2 linked regions of the Wigglesworthia glossinidia endosymbiont of Glossina morsitans morsitans (Yale colony) genome follow. The protein of the gene in region 1 interacts with the protein of each later gene in a pairwise test. Links are inferred from orthologs where the notes say so. Each region holds a gene or a part of one and is shown in the gene's direction. Other genes may lie near its edges. The genes, in order: rpe and eno.

What was found.
Region 2: the proteins of rpe (region 1) and eno interact in binary tests that used the Escherichia coli proteins (3 or more experiments, as listed by UniProt). The link is inferred for Wigglesworthia glossinidia endosymbiont of Glossina morsitans morsitans (Yale colony) from one-to-one orthologs.

The regions. Positions count from the first base shown.
Region 1 is NC_016893.1:173,399-180,853, reverse strand. The notes cover bases 1-2,883. They hold rpe (ribulose-phosphate 3-epimerase), read left to right. Parts: upstream 1-1,025; coding sequence 1,026-1,742; downstream 1,743-2,883. Other genes in these bases: tkt (transketolase), read right to left, coding at 2,754-2,883; trpS (tryptophan--tRNA ligase), read left to right, coding at 1,756-2,751; WIGMOR_RS00840 (SPOR domain-containing protein), read left to right, coding at 67-891; aroB (3-dehydroquinate synthase), read left to right, coding at 1-17. Outside these bases: more of tkt, read right to left, coding at 2,884-4,760; WIGMOR_RS00820 (transaldolase family protein), read right to left, coding at 4,769-5,719; hemF (oxygen-dependent coproporphyrinogen oxidase), read right to left, coding at 5,843-6,757; pimeloyl-ACP methyl ester esterase BioH, read left to right, coding at 7,024-7,455. UniProt on the Escherichia coli protein: Catalyzes the reversible epimerization of D-ribulose 5-phosphate to D-xylulose 5-phosphate.
Region 2 is NC_016893.1:417,573-430,449, forward strand. What follows is about bases 9,216-12,200. They hold eno (phosphopyruvate hydratase), read left to right. Parts: upstream 9,216-10,048; coding sequence 10,049-11,353; downstream 11,354-12,200. Other genes in these bases: WIGMOR_RS02070 (CTP synthase), read left to right, coding at 9,216-9,981; WIGMOR_RS02080 (L,D-transpeptidase family protein), read right to left, coding at 11,374-12,200. Also shown: pyrF (orotidine-5'-phosphate decarboxylase), read left to right, coding at 174-908; WIGMOR_RS02030 (enoyl-ACP reductase FabI), read right to left, coding at 1,030-1,818; WIGMOR_RS02035 (HesB/IscA family protein), read left to right, coding at 2,216-2,572; Fe-S cluster assembly protein SufB, read left to right, coding at 2,587-4,062; Fe-S cluster assembly ATPase SufC, read left to right, coding at 4,112-4,840; Fe-S cluster assembly protein SufD, read left to right, coding at 4,833-6,116; WIGMOR_RS02055 (cysteine desulfurase), read left to right, coding at 6,113-7,345; cysteine desulfuration protein SufE, read left to right, coding at 7,364-7,765; WIGMOR_RS02065 (LPP leucine zipper domain-containing protein), read right to left, coding at 7,795-8,031; more of WIGMOR_RS02070, read left to right, coding at 8,350-9,215; more of WIGMOR_RS02080, read right to left, coding at 12,201-12,324; redox-regulated ATPase YchF, read right to left, coding at 12,373-12,877. UniProt on the Escherichia coli protein: Catalyzes the reversible conversion of 2-phosphoglycerate (2-PG) into phosphoenolpyruvate (PEP). It is essential for the degradation of carbohydrates via glycolysis.

The DNA.
Region 1 (7,455 bases):
GTCATATTCAAAATTAAGATTAAATCTAAATAATATTAATAATTTTTGATAATAGGCAATGATAATATGAATCATAAAATTACTGATACTACATTAAAATCAAATAACCAAAATAATCGAACTTCCTATATTTCACGTAAAAATTATGCAGACAATAAAAAATTACTAAATAAAAATAAATTTATGATTATCGCTAGTATTATTTCTATATCATTAATAGTAATTATGGGAATAATTTTAAAACGTCTATCTAAAAAATCAGATGTCACCCAAGAAATTATGATTATCGAACAGAAAAATAAAGAAAATAAAGAAAACATAAATGATCTTAAAAAAGATGATGATTTATTTTCTAATAACAAAGAAAATAAGCTTTATTCTGACGTTCAAGAAGAATTAAAAGAAACGAATCATAAAAATTCGCATGATAGCAATCTTGCAATATCAAATCATAAAAAATCTGTAATATCAAGTAATAATAAAACGCACCATAGTACAGATGAAATTAATAAAAAATTAAATTCTCAACAAAATATAGTTGCCCCTCATGATTCTAATTTAAATAAAATCAGTCACAGCTCGTCATTACACATAAATGATTTGAAGAAAAATACTTCTGAAAAAAATTTTTTACAAACAACTCCGGATAATTACTATACAATACAATTTAGTAGCTCATCTAATTTGCAAGCAATAAAAAATTATGCAAAAAATAATAAACTAAATCCTTATTGGATTCATAAAATTTCTAAAAATAGTAAATATCAGTATTTGTTAGTTTCAGGCACATATTCTTCATTAGAAGAAGCTCAAAATGTTATTAAGAAATTACCGGAAAATTTGAAAATCAACAAACCATGGATACGCAAAATTAAGCAAATAAAACAATGAAATTAGATTTTTTTAAAGAACTTATTATTTAATTATTTACTTTATATCGAAATTTAATTTAATATTTTTAATATATATTTCATTTCAAAAAATAAGAACACGTTTTATTACAAATAATATTTATCAAATTTTATATGTCGAAGATAGAACACAAATATTACATTTCTCCATCTATTTTAGCTGCAAATTTCACAATACTTGGCAAAGAAATACAACAAGTAATTTCTGCAGGAGCAAAAAGTATTCATTTTGACGTTATGGATAATCATTATGTTCCTAATCTTAGTATAGGACCAATTGTATTGAGATCTTTACGTAAAAGCGGATTTGAAATTCCTATCGATATACATTTAATGGCAAAACCTATCGATAAATTAGTTTGTTCTTTTATTAAAGAAAAATCTAATTGTATAATTTTTCATCCTGAATCTACAAATAAAATAGAACATATCTTGAATAAGATCAAAGAAAATAATTGTAAAACAGGTTTAGCATTTAGCTTATCTACATCTTTGAAATATCTTGAAAATAATTACATTTTAAAAAATCTTGATACAGTCCTAATTATGTCCGTTAATCCAGGATTTTTTGGTCAAAAATTTCAAATAAAAGCAATAAATAGAATCCGAAAAATACGAAAATTAATTAATAATAGCGGATATAAGATCTTGATTTCTGTAGATGGCGGTATTAATGCAAACAATATTTATAAAATAGCATATTCCGGAGCAGATATATTTGTGATAGGATCTGCAATATTTCATCAAAATCATTATTTTGAAACAATAAAAGAAATGCAATTGAAAATAATACGTGCCAAATCTGATATTTTATCAAAAAATAAAAATTAATAAAGGTGAGTATGTGAAACTCAATATATTTAGTGCTGCACAACCTTCTGGAATTCCAACTTTAGGAAATTACATCGGTACAATAAGAAGCTGGAATGCTTTTCAAAAGAATTATAATAGCATATATTGTATTGCTGATTTACATGCTATTACAAAAAGACAAAATCCAAAATTATTATTAAAAAATTCTTTAGATCTTTTGTCTATTTATTTGTCATGTGATATTGATCCAAAAATTAGCACAATATTTATGCAATCACATCGTCCGGAGCACACACAATTATCTTGGATGCTAAGTTGTTATACATATTTTGGAGAATTAAAAAGAATGGTTCAATTTAAAGAAAAATCTAAAAATAATAAAAATATAAATATAGGATTGTTTTCTTACCCAATATTAATGGCCAGTGATATTCTATTATATCAAACCCATAAAGTTCCAGCAGGCTTAGATCAAGCACAACATATAGAGCTTAGCAAATTAATTGCAAAGCGTTTTAATAAAATATACAATAGCAATATTTTTAACGTTCCAGAATTAATTATTACGCAATCAGGATCTCGGATTATGGCATTATCTAATCCGAAAAAAAAAATGTCTAAATCAGATAAAAATAAAAATAATTTTATTAGTTTACTTGATTCAGAAGAATCTATAATAAGAAAAATAAAAAATGCTCAAACAGATTCAGATCAACCTCCAGTTATTAAATATGATGTAATTAAAAAACCTGGGATTTCTAATTTGCTATGCATTTTATCTGAACTGACTGGAAAAAATATAATAGAGTTAGAAACATACTTTTCAAATAAATTATATCGAGATTTAAAATTAGAAGTTATTCATACAGTTCTAGAACATATCAAAAAAATACAAAAAAAATATTTTTCTATAAGATCCAAAGAAAAGTATTTAATAGAAATATTACAATCTGGTTCTGAAAAAGCTAAAAAAATAGCAAACAATACTCTTTCGAAAGTTAAAAATGCAATAGGATTACATTCTTAAACTTATTTACGACTTTTTTTTATGAGTATTTTTGATTGGTGCACAATAGTATCAACATTAATTTTGAAAAAATTAAATACATCTTTTCCTGACCCGGATCTTCCAAATTCATCTATCCCAATTATTTTTCCGGATAATCCAACATATTTATACCAGAAATGAGACACTCCTGCTTCTATAGCAATTCTTAATTGTACATTTTTTGGTAAAACTAACTCCTTATAAATTTTACTTTGAGATTCAAATAAATCTATGCATGGTAATGATACTACACGTATTTGATATCCATTATTTGAAAGTATTTTGTATGCACGTACAGTTATTTCAATTTCAGATCCAGTAGATATTAAAATTAATTCAGGTTTTTGTTTAGATTCTCGTAAAATATAACCTCCTTTTGAAATGTTATTTAATGCACTTACGTTACGATCTTGTTTTATTACATTTTGACGAGTCAATACAATAACTGTGGGACCACATCGCTCTATTGCATTTTTCCACGCTACTGCAGTTTCTACTTGATCACATGGACGCCAAACACTTAAATTTGGAATAATACGTAAAGCACTTAACTGTTCTATAGGTTGATGTGTTGGTCCATCTTCACCCAATCCAATAGAATCATGTGTATATAACATAATATGTTTAGCTTGCATCAATGAAGCCATACGTACTGCATTAATAGCATATTCCATAAATACTAAAAATGTTGCAGTATATGGAAGAAATCCTCCATAAATTGCTATTCCATTAGCAATAGCAGTCATTCCAAATTCTCTTGCACCATAATGAATATAATTTCCTGAGATATTCGATTGAATTGAAATAGAACATGATAGTTTTGTTAGTGTACTTGGAGTTAAGTCAGCTGATCCTCCAATAAGTTCAGGTAACATATAATTAATTTTTTCTAAAATATTTTTAGAAGCTTGTCTGGTAGAAATGTGATTGTTTTCTTTTTGCGTATTAGTTATTATTTTTTTAATTTGTTTTTTCCAGCATACAGGCAACTTAAATTTTAATCTTCTGATAAGCTCTTGACTTAGTTTAGGGTATTTATGTGTATATTCATAAAATATTTTATTCCATTTTAATTCATAATTTTTTCCTAAATCAACTGTATTCCAAGCTTTGTAAATTTCGCTTGGTATAATAAAAGGAGCATAATTCCATTTTAATTTTTTTCTTGTTTGTGATATTTCCATTTCACCTAAAGGTGCGCCATGAGACAAATGACTGCCAGATTTATTTGGCGAACCAAAAGCAATAATTGTATTACAAATTAATAAAGAAGGTTTATTAGTTTCATTAAGAGCGTTTTTAATTGCTGTATGAATATTTTTGCAGTCATGTCCATCAACATTATGTATTACATGCCATCCATACGATTCAAATCTACTTGCTGTATCATCATTAAACCAATCTTTTATTTCTCCGTCTATTGAAATTCCGTTATTATCATAAAATGCTATTAATTTTCCTAATTTCATATTTCCTGCTATAGAGCAGGCTTCATGTGAAATACCTTCCATCATACAACCATCTCCAAGAAATACATATGTATAATGATCAATAATATTAAATCTTGGACGATTAAATTGTGCAGATAAAATTTTTTCGCTTATTGCTAAACCAACAGCGCTAGCTATACCTTGGCCTAACGGTCCAGTAGTTATCTCAATACCATCTGTGATTTTAAATTCAGGATGACCTGGAGTTTTTGAGTGTATTTTTCGAAATTTTTTTAAATCTTCTATAGATATGTTGTATCCTAAAAGATGTAAAACACTATATATTAAAGCTGATGCATGACCATTAGATAAAACAAAACGATCTCGGTTGATCCATTTAGGGTTTCTAGGATTATGTTTCAGATGATTACGCCACAAAACTTCTGCAATATCAGCCATTCCCATTGGAGCTCCAGGATGTCCAGAATTTGCAAATTGCACCATGTCCATACTTAATACGCGAATGGCGTTTGCTAAAATCTTTTTAGAAATTTTCATTTTTAACCTTACAAGTATTTTAAAAAAATATTATCTATTTTTTTTTGATCATTAAAAAATAATCGAATTCCTTCCGATAATTTTTCTATAGCCATCGCATTATAGTTATATTGCCAACGAAATTTAGATTCAGATAGTTTTTTGAATTTATTTAAACTAGGTAATATATGAGGTAATATAGTATTAGATTTTTGCATACAACTTAATTGTTCAAAAAAAATTGGAGCAACAGTAATCGCATCATATCCAATTAATGCGTAAATTTGTTTTAAATTTCTAAAGCTTGCTCCCATAATAATAGTGTTATAATTTCTTTGTTTATAAAAATTATAAATTTTGTAAGCTAATTTAATGCCTGGATCTAAATATAGTAGGGATTTATGCTGCATTTTTTTATTTTTAAAATACCAATCACATACTCTACCTATAAATGGAGATATTAAATGTACTTGTGCTTCTGCACATGCTCTAGCTTGTATAAGTGAAAAAATCAATGTTAAATTACAGTTTATTCCAGATTTTTCTAATATTTCTGCTGCTTTAATACCTTCCCATGTAGCTGCCAATTTAATTAATACGCGATTTTTTTCTATTCCATACTGATTACATAAAAATATTATTTTTTTAGCTCTTTCAATTAAAGCTAAATAATCAAAAGATAATCGAATATCTATCTCGATAGAAACACGTCCAGAAATTAATTTTAAAATTTCTTTTGATACGTTTACATATAATTTATCATTGGCATTTTGTAAACGTGTTTTTTTATCGCCACCTTGTTTGTTTGCATAAGATACTGCATCTGCAATAAATTCTTGATAAATATATGAAGTCATTTCTTTGTATACTAAAGATGGATTTGTAGTGACATCTTTTGGTAAATATTTCTTAATTAATTCAAGATTACCGGTATCCATTACGACATTCGTAAATTTTTTAATATTATTTAATTGATTCATATATTTTCCATTAATAGAAAATTTCTAAAATATATAGAAATTTAAAATGTAAAAGTTTTTTATAAAAGTATTTATATATAAATATATGAAAAACTATTATATATTAATTATAAATAATTTATATTAGTTTTTATTCAACCAATTTTTAGCAGTTAAAAAATCAGTATATAATTTATTTTCACGACTTTTTGGATGAGGCTTCCAGTCATATTTCCATTTTACTAATGGAGGCATCGAAGATAATATAGATTCGATTCTACCTTTTGATTGAATACCGAATAAAGTACCTCTGTCTAATAATAAGTTGAATTCTACATATCTGCTACGTCGATATAATTGAAAATCACGTTCTCGTTGCTTCCACGTATAAGATTTTCTCAAATTCACTATTGGCAAATAAGCTTCTATATAACCATTACCTATTGCTTGAATAAAGCAAAAAACTTGGTTAAAATCTGGTGTATTTAGATCATCAAAAAATAAACCTCCAATGCCTCTAGGTTCATTACGGTGTTTAATAAAAAAATATTCATCGCACCACTTTTTATACTTTTCATATAAATCTTTTCCAAAAGGACGACAAATTTTTTCAGCAGTACGATGCCAATGTATTGCATCTTCTGTAAATCCGTAATATGGAGTCAAATCGAATCCTCCTCCAAACCACCATGTTGAAATATTTTTAGCACTTTTAACTGAAAAAAAACGGATATTTAAATGACTAGTGGGAATATAAGGATTTTTAGGATGTACTACTACTGAAATTCCAGTAGCCTTATAAAAACGATTTAAAAAATTTTTATTTTTATTTGTAGATGCGTGTGGTAGTGAATTTCCAGAAATGTTTGAAATATTTACGCTAGCTTGTTCAAATATTTTTCCATTTTTTAAAACTCTAGTACGACCTTGACCGCGCATTGTTTTCCATTTATCTTCTTTAAAGATAGAATGATTGTCTACTTTTGAAAAAGTATCACAAATTTTGTTTTGTAAATCAGAAAAAAAAGATAAAATTAACTGAAAATTATATTTCTTCATATTTTTCCTAAAATCAATAAAATATTAAAAAAACGATATGATAAAATTTATATCTTATTTTATCAATAAATAATCTGTATAAAACTACAAATAATATGGAATAAATAAAAAAATTATTTATGTTGTATCATTTTAACTGTATATGCATTAAAAATTATCTTGATACAATTAAATGTTGCATTTAAATTAATATTTTTCTAAAATTTTTAATATAAATATATATAATTTCTTAAAGTGAATATATTAATAAAATTCGGAAAAAATTCATGCAGTCTTTTTTTTGGAAAACTATAGGATCAGGAAAAAAAAATATAATTTTTTTGCATGGATGGGGGTTTAACGCACAAATCTGGTCAAATACTATTCCTTATTATTTTAAAAAATTTAAATTACATCTTATAGATCTTCCAGGATATGGAGAAAATAAGAATTTTTCTTGTTATTTACTTTCAGATATTATAGAGGTTATTTCAAATCGTGCACCAAAAAAATCAATATTAATTGGATGGTCTTTAGGAGGTTTGATAGCAAGTAAAATTGCAATTCAATATCCTAAAAAATTTCATGGATTAATTATTATATCTTCTTCTCCTTGTTTTTGCGAAAAAAAAAATTGGCCTGGAGTAAAAATAAAGATTTTAAAAAATTTTGCATTGCAATTAAAAAATAATTTTAAAAACACTATGAATCGATTTTTT
Region 2 (12,877 bases), 250 kb from region 1 along the record:
ATATTTTTTAACATATTCATTTTTTACAAATGAAATTTAATATTTTGAATAATTATAAAATATTAAATATAATGTATACAGTTTCAGATTTTATTAATACTAATACTTTGTATCAATAAAATATAAATTTATGTTTTAATATAAAAAAATTAAATATAAATTAATTATTTTTAATGTTGGTTACTAAAAACAGTATGATAGAAAAAAAAAAATTATCTCCAATTATTATAGCATTAGATTATCAAGATCCCGAACAAGCAATTTATTTTTCTAAAAAAATATCTCCACAACAATGTCAATTAAAAATTGGCCAAGAACTTTTTATCAAATCAGGAGTTTTTTTAGTAAATTATTTACATAAAAAAGGATTTAAGATCTTTTTAGATTTAAAGCTTTATGATATTCCTAATACAGTAAAAAGATCAGTATATGCTATAAAAAAATTAGATGTATGGATGTTTACTTTACATATCCATGGAGGAAAAAGTATGATGTTGTCGGCTCGATCGGCACTCAATTTTCATAAAAAGAACACACCTAAAATTATTGGAGTAACTGTATTAACTAGTATGAATATACTTGAATTAAATCATATTGGTATTAATACTTCTTCTATGTTAAATCATGTAATCAAATTATCTGTACTTGCTAAAAAATGTAAATTAGATGGCATTGTATGTTCTCCGTGGGAAGCGAAAAGCATTAGAAAATTATTTGGAAAAAATTTTATTATTATCACCCCGGGAATACGTCCAAAAAGAATGTACTATGATGATCAAAAACGTGTTATGACGCCTCGAGAAGCAATAAGATCTGGATCTGATTTTTTAGTAATTGGACGTCCAATTACTCGTGCGGATAATCCATATATGATTTTGAAAAAAATTTTGTCTGATATTAACAATTAGATTCTTAAATATAATAAATATCTGCAATTTTTTATTTTTATATAATATCAAAACTGATTCAATATATTAATTGAACATAATATATATTATTGTGTATTTTAAAATAATCAAACATAAAAAATCAATTTTCATTTTCTATTGCAGACATGATATGAAAACCACCATCAGCATGAATAATTTCTCCAGTAACTATAGATGATAAATCAGAAAACAAAAATGTAGCAACATTTCCTATATCATGAATATTAATAATTTTTTTTAAAGGATTTATATTTCCATAATTTTTTAACATCTTTTTAAAATTTTTAATTCCAGAAGCCGATAAAGTTTTGATTGGAGCAGCAGAAATTGCATTTACTCTAATATTTTCATTTCCTAAAGAATATGCTATATAACGTACGCTCGCTTCTAAAGCAGCTTTTGCAATACCCATTATATTATAATTTGGTATAATTCTTTCAGAACCTATATATGTAATTGTCACTATACTTCCTCCTGAATTTATCATAGATCTACTAAGCTTAGACATTTCAGAAAAACTATATGTGCTAATTTTATGTGCGTGCATAAAATCTTCCTGAGTTAAAGAATCTAAATAATTTCCTGATAAATTTTTTGGATTTGCATATGCAATAGAATGTAAAAAACCATCAAAAGTTTTCCATGATTTTTTTAACTTTTGAAATAAATCATGAATATCTTGTTTGTTGTTTACATCACAAGGTAATAAAAGATTCGAATTAAATTCTTTTTGCACAATTTTTTCAATACGTTGTTTCGCTTTTTCATTTTGATAGGTAAATGCTAATTCGGCTTTTTGACGATATATAGCACGAGCAATACCGTATGCTATAGAATATTTATTTATCATTCCTGTGATTAAGAAACGTTTTCCAAGTAATAAATTCATAATCTGATTTTCCTGATAATTTATACATAATAATAACATGTGATATTTTATAATAAATATTAAAAATAATTTTTTAAAATTTATTTTAGTATAATCTAATTTTTATTTAAAAAATTAGTACAATAAATTTGTATAAAATAAAATTTTTAATTCTCAATTATTTGTTAATATAATAACTTATATACACTTTATTTAATTTGATTATACTTAAAATATATAAATTTTTTTAAAAAATTTTTAAATTATTAATATGTATACTGATTATTTTATAATAAAATTATATATAAAATATATAAAGCATAAAATTTTATTTTTATGGGAATTTAATAATATTTATATTAAAATTAATTTATATTTATTTTAACATAAGTTTTATATGAAACATTTAATTAATACAATGAAACATTATAAAGATACACAGAAATCATTAAAGAAATTTATTCTAACTGAATCTGCTGTAAAAAAAATCAATCAACTAATAAAACAAAATCCATCTATCTTAGGAATTCGAATATCATTAAAAAGATCTGGATGTGCAGGTTGGAGTTATTTGATAAATACAGTATCGAAGTTTACAAAAGATGATTTTGTATACGAATACAAAGGAGTACAAATATGTACACTAAAAAAATTTTTGCCATTTATTAATACACTCGAACTAGATTACATTAAAAATGGATTAGGTTACAAATTTAAATTTAATAATCCGAATGCAAAAAACATATGTGGTTGTGGAAAAAGTATAAATTTTTAATGAGACAATATTTTATGAAAAATAATATTAACAATTCTTTAAAAGAAAGTACATATAAATTAAATTTAAATGAATATAAAGAAGGATTTTCTACAATTTTAAAAACAGACGAATTAGAAAAAGGAATTAATGAAAAAGTAATTTGCGCTATATCTAGAAAGCGTAACGAACCTGATTGGATGTTAAATTTTAGAATGCAAGCATATAATGCATGGCTAAACATGTCTGAACCGCATTGGTTACATGGAAAATTTGATCCAATTAATTATAATGAATATAGTTATTACTCCGCACCAAAATGCGATTCTTGCCAAAATGATAAACGAAATAAAACAAAAAAAAATTCTCAAAATTATTTAATTCCTGAAGTAAAAAATACATTTAAAAAATTAGGCATACCTACAAAAGAAGATAAAAATATAGCAATCGATGCTATATTTGATTCTGTTTCTGTATCTACAACATATCAAAGTTCTCTTAAAGAGATGGGAATTATTTTTTGTTCTTTTAGCGAAGCAATTCAAAATTATCCAGAACTTGTACGTAAATATTTAGGAAGCGTTGTCCCTGCAAATGATAATTTTTTTGCGGCTTTAAATTCTGCTGTAGCTTCTGATGGGACATTTGTATATATTCCAAAAAATGTACAATGCCCGATGGAATTATCCACATATTTTCGTATAAATTCCGCTAATACTGGTCAATTTGAACGTACTATTTTAATAGCAGATAAAAATAGTACAGTAAGTTATATCGAGGGTTGCTCTGCTCCGATACGGGATGGTCATCAGTTGCATGCTGCCGTTGTAGAAGTCATTGTGCTAGATTATGCTACAGTAAAGTATTCTACTGTGCAAAATTGGTTTCCGGGACAATCTAATGAAAGCGGAATATTGAATTTTGTCACAAAGCGTGCTTTATGTAAAGGAAAAAAATCAAAAATGTCTTGGACACAATCTGAAACAGGATCTGCAATTACTTGGAAGTATCCAAGTGTGATTTTAAAAGGAAATGAATCAATAGGAGAATTTTTTTCTATTGCTTTAACAAAAAATTATCAGCAAGCAGATACGGGTACTAAAATGATTCATATAGGTAAAAATAGCAGCTCAACTATTGTATCTAAAACAATATCTTCCGGGCAAAGTAACAATACCTATCGGGGTTTAGTAAAAATTACATCTCAAGCAAATTATTCAAGAAATTTTACTCAATGTGATTCTATGTTAATTGGTACTAAATCTGGAGCACATACTTTTCCAAATATTCAAGTAAATAATCAAACTTCTCAGATTGAGCATGAAGCTACGACATCTAAAATAGAAGAAGATCAAATTTTTTATTGTCAACAAAGAGGAATTAATGTTAATGATGCAATTTCTATGATTGTACATGGATTTTGTAAAGAAGTATTCTCTAAGTTGCCATTAGAATTTGCTATAGAAGCAGAAAAGTTACTTCATATTAATTTAGATCATAGTATAGGTTAAAATAAGTAGAAAATACATTTTTTTGGAATTTATTTACTAGGAACAAAACATGTTGTCAATTCAAAATTTAGAAGTTATGGTTAATAATCAACTTATTTTAAATAAGTTAAATTTAAAAATTCAACCAGGAGAAGTTCATGCTATTATGGGTCCAAATGGATCAGGAAAAAGCACTCTAGCAGATACTTTGTCTGGAAAAAAACATTGTGTTATTACTTCTGGAAGTATTTTATTTAAAAATGTTAATCTTTTTCAATTAACCCCAGAAGAACGAGCAGGAAAAGGAATTTTTATAGCTTTTCAATATCCAATGGAAATACCAGGCATAAATAATAAAAATTTTTTGCATGCAAGTATTAATGCTATTCGAAAATATCAAAATAAACCTTTTTTAGATATTTATAATTTTTCTCAAATATATAAAAAAAATACAGAACTACTTAATATTTCCGAAGAATTTATGCAAAGAGCATTAAATGTAGGATTTTCAGGAGGAGAAAAAAAAAGAAATGAAATCTTACAAATGATAATATTAAAACCCAGTTTATGTGTATTAGATGAAATTGATTCCGGATTAGATATAGATTCATTAAAAAAAATTTCTAATTGCATAAATATGTTAAGACATAAAAAACGGTCTTTTATCATTATCACTCATTACCAACGCATATTAAATTATATATCACCAGATTACGTGCATGTATTAAATAAAGGCAGTATTGTCCAATCTGGAACTTTTGAAATAGTTAAACATCTCGAGGAATACGGATATGGATAAATTAAAATACAATACACATATCATAAATTTTCTAGAGCAATGGAATAAATTGTTTTTATGCAAAAAACGACCTAAAGATCTTTGTATGCACTGGAATAAAATTTTTGAATTACGATCGTCATATTTTTCAAAAGAAATTTGGAATGTGGTTCCATTAAAAAATTTTTTTACAAAAAAATTTTTTATAGCGAACAAGAATTCAAATTTTAATATCGAACTAGACAAAATTTTATTGCATAAACATGTTTATAAATTAGTGTTTTTTAACGGCACGCTGTGTCAACATTTAAGTGATAATGATTTTGGCCAATGGAAAATAAAAATAAGAAAAAATAATTATATAAAAATATCACCTAATTATTTAATAAAATCTAATTTTTTTTTACATATGTCAGAAAGTTTCTGTGAAAATATAATACATATTGATTTAGAAAAAAATACAAAACCTCTTATTCCATTATACTTACTTCATATCAATTCAGGCGGACAAAATAATAAAATTGCTGTAATAAATTCTCGTATACACATTAATGTGCAAGAAAATGCTCGAGGAGAAATCATAGAGCACTTTTTAGGTAATAGTCATTACTCATATTTAAATAATATTTGCACAAATTTTTTATTAGAAAGCAGTGCTCATATGAATTATTTAAAAATTAATTTTGATAATTTTAATAGCTATCATATTGCGAATAACAATATTATTTTAAATAAAAATACTACATTTTATAATCATCTTTTCAACTTGGGAGGATATTTTTCTCAGCAAAACACTCATGTATGTTTGAATCATGAACACTCTGATGTATCAATAAACAGTTTATCCGTACCTAGTAATAAACAAATTATCGACATAAATACATACATAGATCACAAATCTCGTTGTTGTAAGAGTAGGCAACTACATAAAATGATTTTATCAAAATCTGCAATAGGAAACTTTCATGGTATTATTAAAGTTGAGAAAAATGCAGTAAAAACAGACGGTCATATGAAAAACGATAATTTATTAACTAGCAAACATTCTAAGATAAATACAAAACCTGAATTAGAAATTTATGCAGATGATGTAAAATGTAGTCATGGATCTACAGTTGGATATATGAATCCAGAACATTTATTTTATCTGCGCTCTAGAGGAATTTCAAAAAATCATGCAAAAAAAATGATCATGTATGCATTTTCTTTAGAAGTGCTTAAAAATGTATCTTATAAATCACTACATAAAACTTTAAATAATTTAATCGTATCATTTTTAGAGCAAATAAAAATATGATATATCCAATTAAAAAAATTAGAAAAGATTTTCCTATTCTAAAAAAAATAGTTAATAATTATCCATTAATTTATCTAGATAGCGCCGCTAGTGCACAAAAACCAAAATTTGTTTTTAAACGAGAAATTCAATATGTATCACAACAACATTCAGCTGTACATAGAGGTATTCATACTCTAAGTAAAAATGCTACAAAGTACATGGAAGATGTTAGAGAAAAAATTTCTTGTTTTCTTAATGCAAAATCAGAAAAAGAAATTATTTTTGTTAAAGGCGCTACGGAAGGAATTAATTTAGTTGCTCATTCTTGGGGCGAAAATTATATAAATTCAGGGGAAAATATAGTAATTACTCAAATGGAACATCATTCTAATATTGTACCATGGCAAATTCTTGCAAGAAAAAAAAAAATAAATATTAAATATATTCCACTTTTACCTAATGGAAAATTAGATTTTGATAAACTAGAACAAATTATTGATCATAAAACTCGCCTTCTATGCATGACGCATATGTCAAATGTTTTAGGAACATACAATGCAATAGAAACTATTATCAAAAAAGTAAAAAATTATTTTAATGTTAAAATATTAATTGACGGCGCACAAGCAATTGTGCACCACAATATAGATGTACAAAAAATTAATTGCGATTTTTATGTATTTTCAGGACATAAATTATATGGACCATCAGGAATTGGTATATTATATGCGAAAAAAAAAATACTCGATAAGATGCCTCCATGGGAAGGAGGTGGTGGCATGATACAGAATGTATGTTTAGATTCAGGGGTTAAATTTAGCTCTGTTCCATGGAAATTTGAAGCTGGTTCACCTAATATTTCTGGTATTATCGGACTAGGTGCAGCTGTAGATTACATAAATAAAATCGGCATGAAAAAAATTTTCGTACATGAAAAAAAAATTATAAATTATGCTTTATTAAAATTAAAAAATATTCCTACAATTAGGATTTATGGATCTGATCCGTTTTCTGGAGTAATTTCTTTTAATTTAAAAAATTATCATGCTTATGATATAGGTGTTATACTTGATCAATATGGAGTTGCTATTCGTACTGGACATCATTGTGCTATGCCAATTATGAAATTTTTTAAAACAAATAGTATGTGTAGAATCTCGATAGCTATGTATACAAGCAAGTCAGATATCTCATGTTTTATAAAAAAATTAAATAAAACAATAAATTTTTTACAACAATCTAATTAGATTAGTTTAAAATATTTTATGGATAAAAATAAATTTATAAAAAATTTTTCTTACTTAAGTAATTGGGAAGAAAAATATCTCTATATTATAGAATTAGGAAAGAGATTGGCTCCATTTCCTGATAGATTTAAAAAATCTGAATATCTTGTTCCTGGATGCCAAAATCTTGTTTGGATTGCTTTATTATATAATAAAAATCATTTAAAATTTTATGGAGATAGCAACTCTATTATTGTTAAAGGGCTAATAGCAATTTTATTTATATTTTATCAAAACTTAAAAATATCAGAAATAATTACATGTAATACATATCTTGATTTAAAAAATTTATGTTTATCTGAGCACCTAACTCCTTCTAGAATGCAGGGATTAGGTGCTATCATTAGTTTCATTAAAAAATCGGCGCGTTCTTTTTTATAAGAATAACTTTTTACTTAAAAAGTAATAATTTATTTTCTATAATAAAAAGAACGATTGTTCAGACGTTGATTTGCACGATCAGCTTCTTCTTTTGCTATATGTGCATCAGCTTTGATATGTTTTACATCTTCTGAAATATGATCTATTTGATTGTGCAGTTCTTTGATATCAGAATTTAATTTGTTATTACTTGGACTATTTGTGCAACTTGATAATATTAATATACTTAAAATTATATTAAATACAGTTTTTTTATTATTTAACATTTTTTTTCCTTAAATAATTTTTTGAATTTATTCAATATTATTTGATGTCACTTAAACTTACTTTTTTTGATAAAATTATATTGTTCTATATTTTTTATTCATTATATTCAGAATAAATATTTTTATTATATTAAATAACATATATATATCGTAGTATTTTATTTATTATAATTTACAAAAAATTTGTATTAAAATATATAAATTTAGTAACATACTAAAATTTTTTATTATTTAAATATTGGTTTCAAAATTTTAGAAATATTTTAATTTTAAAAATAAAACATACAAATAATTTCATTATTTTTTTTCAATAAAAATATGGCAAAATATTATATATTTATTACTGGAGGAGTCGTTTCATCTCTCGGTAAAGGTATTACTACAGCGTCTTTAGGTGCTATATTAGAAGCGCGCAATTTAAAAGTTACTTTAATGAAACTAGATCCTTATATAAACGTAGATCCTGGAACCATGAGTCCAATTCAACATGGAGAAGTTTTTGTTACCGAAGATGGTGCGGAAACTGATCTAGACTTAGGACATTATGAACGTTTTTTAAATTCTAAGATGTCACGTTACAATAATTTAACTACAGGAAAAATTTATTCTGACGTATTAAGAAACGAAAGAAATGGATTTTATCTTGGAGCTACTATTCAAGTAATTCCACATATTACAAACGAAATCAAAAAATGTATTATACGTGCAGGAAAAGGATTTGACATTTTATTAGTTGAAATTGGAGGGACAGTAGGCGATATCGAATCATTACCTTTTTTAGAAAGTATTCGTCAAATGGCAATAGAAATTGGAAAAAGAAAAATACTTTATATTCATTTAACACTCGTTCCATATTTATATCCTTCAAAAGAAATAAAAACTAAACCAACACAACATTCTGTTAAAGAACTTCTTTCTATCGGCATTCAACCAGATATTTTAATTTGCAGATCAGATCGATTAGTACCAAAATATGAAAGATCAAAAATTGCTTTATTTTGTAATGTTCCTGAAAAAGCTGTATTTTCTTTAGAAGATATAGATTCTATTTATAGAATACCAATATTTTTAAATAAACAAGGTCTTGATAACTATATTTGTCACCGTTTTTGCATAAAGTGCCCAAAAGCAGACTTATCTATGTGGGAAACTGTTATGCATCAAAAAAAAAATACCATAGGGACAGTAATCATTGGAATAATAGGCAAATATACAGAATTTCCAGATGCTTATCGTTCATTGATTGCTGCTTTAGAACACGCTGGATTGAAAAATAGATTAATTATTGATATTAAATTAATTAATTCTCAAAGTTTAGAGTTTTCTGATATATCTACTCTTAAAAATTTAGATGCCATTATTGTTCCAGGTGGATTCGGATATCGAGGAATCGAAGGTAAAATAATAGCAGCAAAATTTTCGAGAGAAAAAAACATTCCTTATTTTGGAATTTGCTTAGGTATGCAAATTGCAATAATAGAGTTCGCGCGTAATGTTATTGGATTAATGGAAGCAAATTCAACAGAATTTATAAAAAATTGTAAATATCCGGTAATTGCTAAAATATCAGAATGGAATTATCGAAAAAAATCTATTTTTAATACATATAAGATTTCTACAAAAATGAGATTAGGAAATCAAAAATGTTACTTAAAGTTAGGAAGTTTAGCGTATCAAATATATAATAAATCTATTATTTTAGAACGACATCGCCATCGATATGAAGTAAATAATTTATTTCTAAACAAAATTGAAAAATCAGGATTAATTGTTTCCGGATGGTCACATAATAAATATAAATTAGTTGAAATTATTGAATATCCAAAACATCCATGGTTTATTGGAAGTCAATTTCATCCAGAATTTAATTCTAATCCTCGTGATAGTCATCCGTTATTTATTTCTTTTATAAAAGCTGCTCACAATTATCAAAATAAAAAAAATTTTTAATATACTTATTTAATAATATTTTTAGTATCATACTAATTAATTATTATTTATATATAAATATAATAAAATGTATACTTCAAAAATTATCAAAGTTATTGGTCGTGAAATTCTTGATTCAAGAGGCAATCCTACAGTAGAAGCTGAAGTACATTTGTCTGGCGGCGTAATAGGACGCGCTTCTTCTCCGTCTGGTATATCTATTGGTTCACGAGAAGCATATGAATTACGTGATCGAGATTTTTCTCGATTTTTAGGTAAAGGTGTAAAAAAAGCAGTAAAAGTGATAAATAAAAAAATTTCTAAATCTTTAATAAAAAAAAATGCTGAGGAACAAAAAAATATTGATAATATCATGATTCATTTAGATGGGACAGAAAATAAGTCTAGATTAGGAGCAAATTCAATTTTAGCTGTATCTCTTGCAAACGCTAAAGCAGTATCAAACATCAGAAAAATTCCTCTATATCAATACATAGCAGAACTCAATGAAATTCCAGAAATGTTTTCTATGCCATTACCAATGATTAATATTATTAACGGAGGAAAACATACAAACAATAATATTGATATTCAAGAATTTATGATTCAACCAGTTAGTGCAAAAAATATTAAACAAGCAATTCAAATGGGATCTGAAATATTCCATAATTTAGGAAAAATATTGCATGAACAGGGTATGAGCACTTCTGTTGGAGATGAAGGAGGATATACACCTAATTTAAAATCTAATATTGTTGCATTTAATTTAATTCAAGAAGCAATAGAAAAATCTGGATTTTGTATAGGTAAAGACATTACATTAGCGATCGATTGTGCTGCATCAGAATTTTTTGAAAAAAACTATCAATCTTATTATTTAAAAAGTGAAAAAAAAATGTTTTCATCTTGCGAATTTATAGAATATTTGACCGATCTTACAAATAAGTATCCTATTCTTTCTATTGAAGACGGATTACATGAAAATGATTTAGAAGGTTTTAAAATATTAACAAAAACATTAGGAAAAAAAATTCAGCTCGTAGGTGACGATTTATTCGTGACTAATTCTAAATTGTTAAACAATGGTATTAAAAATGGAATTGCTAATTCCATTTTAGTAAAACCAAATCAAATTGGTTCATTAACAGAAACTTTAAAAGTAATTAAAATAGCTAAAAAAGCCGGATACTCTACTATTATTTCACATCGATCTGGAGAAACTGAAGATGTAACAATAGCAGATTTATCTGTTGGAACAGCATCAGGTCAAATTAAAACAGGATCTATGAGTCGATCAGATCGAATAGCAAAATATAATCGATTAATTCGTATTGAAGAAGAACTACAGTATCGTGCTCCATTTAATGGAAGAATGGAAATTAAAAATCAATAATTTTTTAAATTTATGTATTTTTAATTTTTTATAATATTAACCGGTAATCCCTTACGTTCTTGAAAAGCCTGTGCGACTACGAATTTATTTACCTTTAAATCATGTATAAAATTATATATTTTGTTAGAAATAACAATTGGTTTATGATAAATAGATTTAAAAGTTTCTAAATTATTTGATAACGGAAAATGTACTTCTATATACTTATTTCCGTCTTTTTCTAAACTAATTTTTATTGGTTCGTTGATGAATTTTACTGTAGTACCAACTGGTACATGATTAAATAAATATTTAATATCAGCATTTCTTAAACGTATGCATCCATGAGTAACACGCAGTCCAATTCCAAAATTTGCATTTGTTCCATGAATAGCATATAGATCTTCTAAATATAAAGCGTATAATCCCATAGGGTTATCTTTTCCTGGAGGATATGTTTTTAACAAAATTTTGCCTTTTTCTAAATATTCTTGACGTATAGATTGTGTAGGAGTCCAAGTTGGTCCATATTTTTTTCTTTTCACAGCAGTAGTCCAATTATGAGGAGTTTCTTTCCCTACTTGTCCGATACCGATAGGAAAAATTGCTACTAAATTAGAATTTTTAGGAAAATAAAATAATCGCATTTCAGCAGTGTTTATAATAATTCCTGAATAAGGCATATCTGGCAATATAATTTGTTTTGGAATAATTACTTGCGTGCCACTTTGAGGTAAATATACATCTACTCCTGGATTTGCTTCTAATATATTAGTAAGACCTACATTAAATTTTTGAGCAAAGTATTCTAAAGAGAGAGTATTATTTTTTGGAATAGTAATAACAAAATTTTTTCCGATTATTCTATTACCATTTTTAGGCAACTGATATACTTCTGAATAAACAGTTTTAAAATTTAATATGATAAATATAAGTATTCTAAAGTATATAGCGATTTTTTTTAGTAAATATCTTAATCTTGATCTATGCATAAAATAAATTATTTTATTTTTTTCTTTTTTTAGATATTTAAAAAAAAATTAAACATTAAATAAAAATTCAATAATATCTCCATTTTTTACTAAATAATCTTTTCCTTCTAATTTAATTTTTCCAAATTTTTTTGCTAAGTTCATACTTTTATAATGCATAAAATTTTCAAAAGAGATAACTTTTGCTCGAATGAATCCTCTTTGAAAATCACTATGAATTTTTCCTGATGCTTGTAATGCTGTAGTTTTATAATTAATTAACCATGAACGTACTTCTTTTTTACCAATAGTAAAAAAGTTATTTAATTTTAATAATTGACAGCCACAATTTATAATTGTGCCTAAATTAGAGTTTGCTAATTTAGATATTATGTACATTTTAGATGATTTTTTCTGTAAAGAATTTATGAAATTATCTTCAAATGTAGCGCATATTTTAAGTACGGGTATTTCAAGATGATTAAAATATTTTTTTATTTTTTCTATGTATTCGATATTTTTTGAAGAATTTTCATGTATATTTAAAATAAGCATTTTAGGTTTTAAAGTTAAA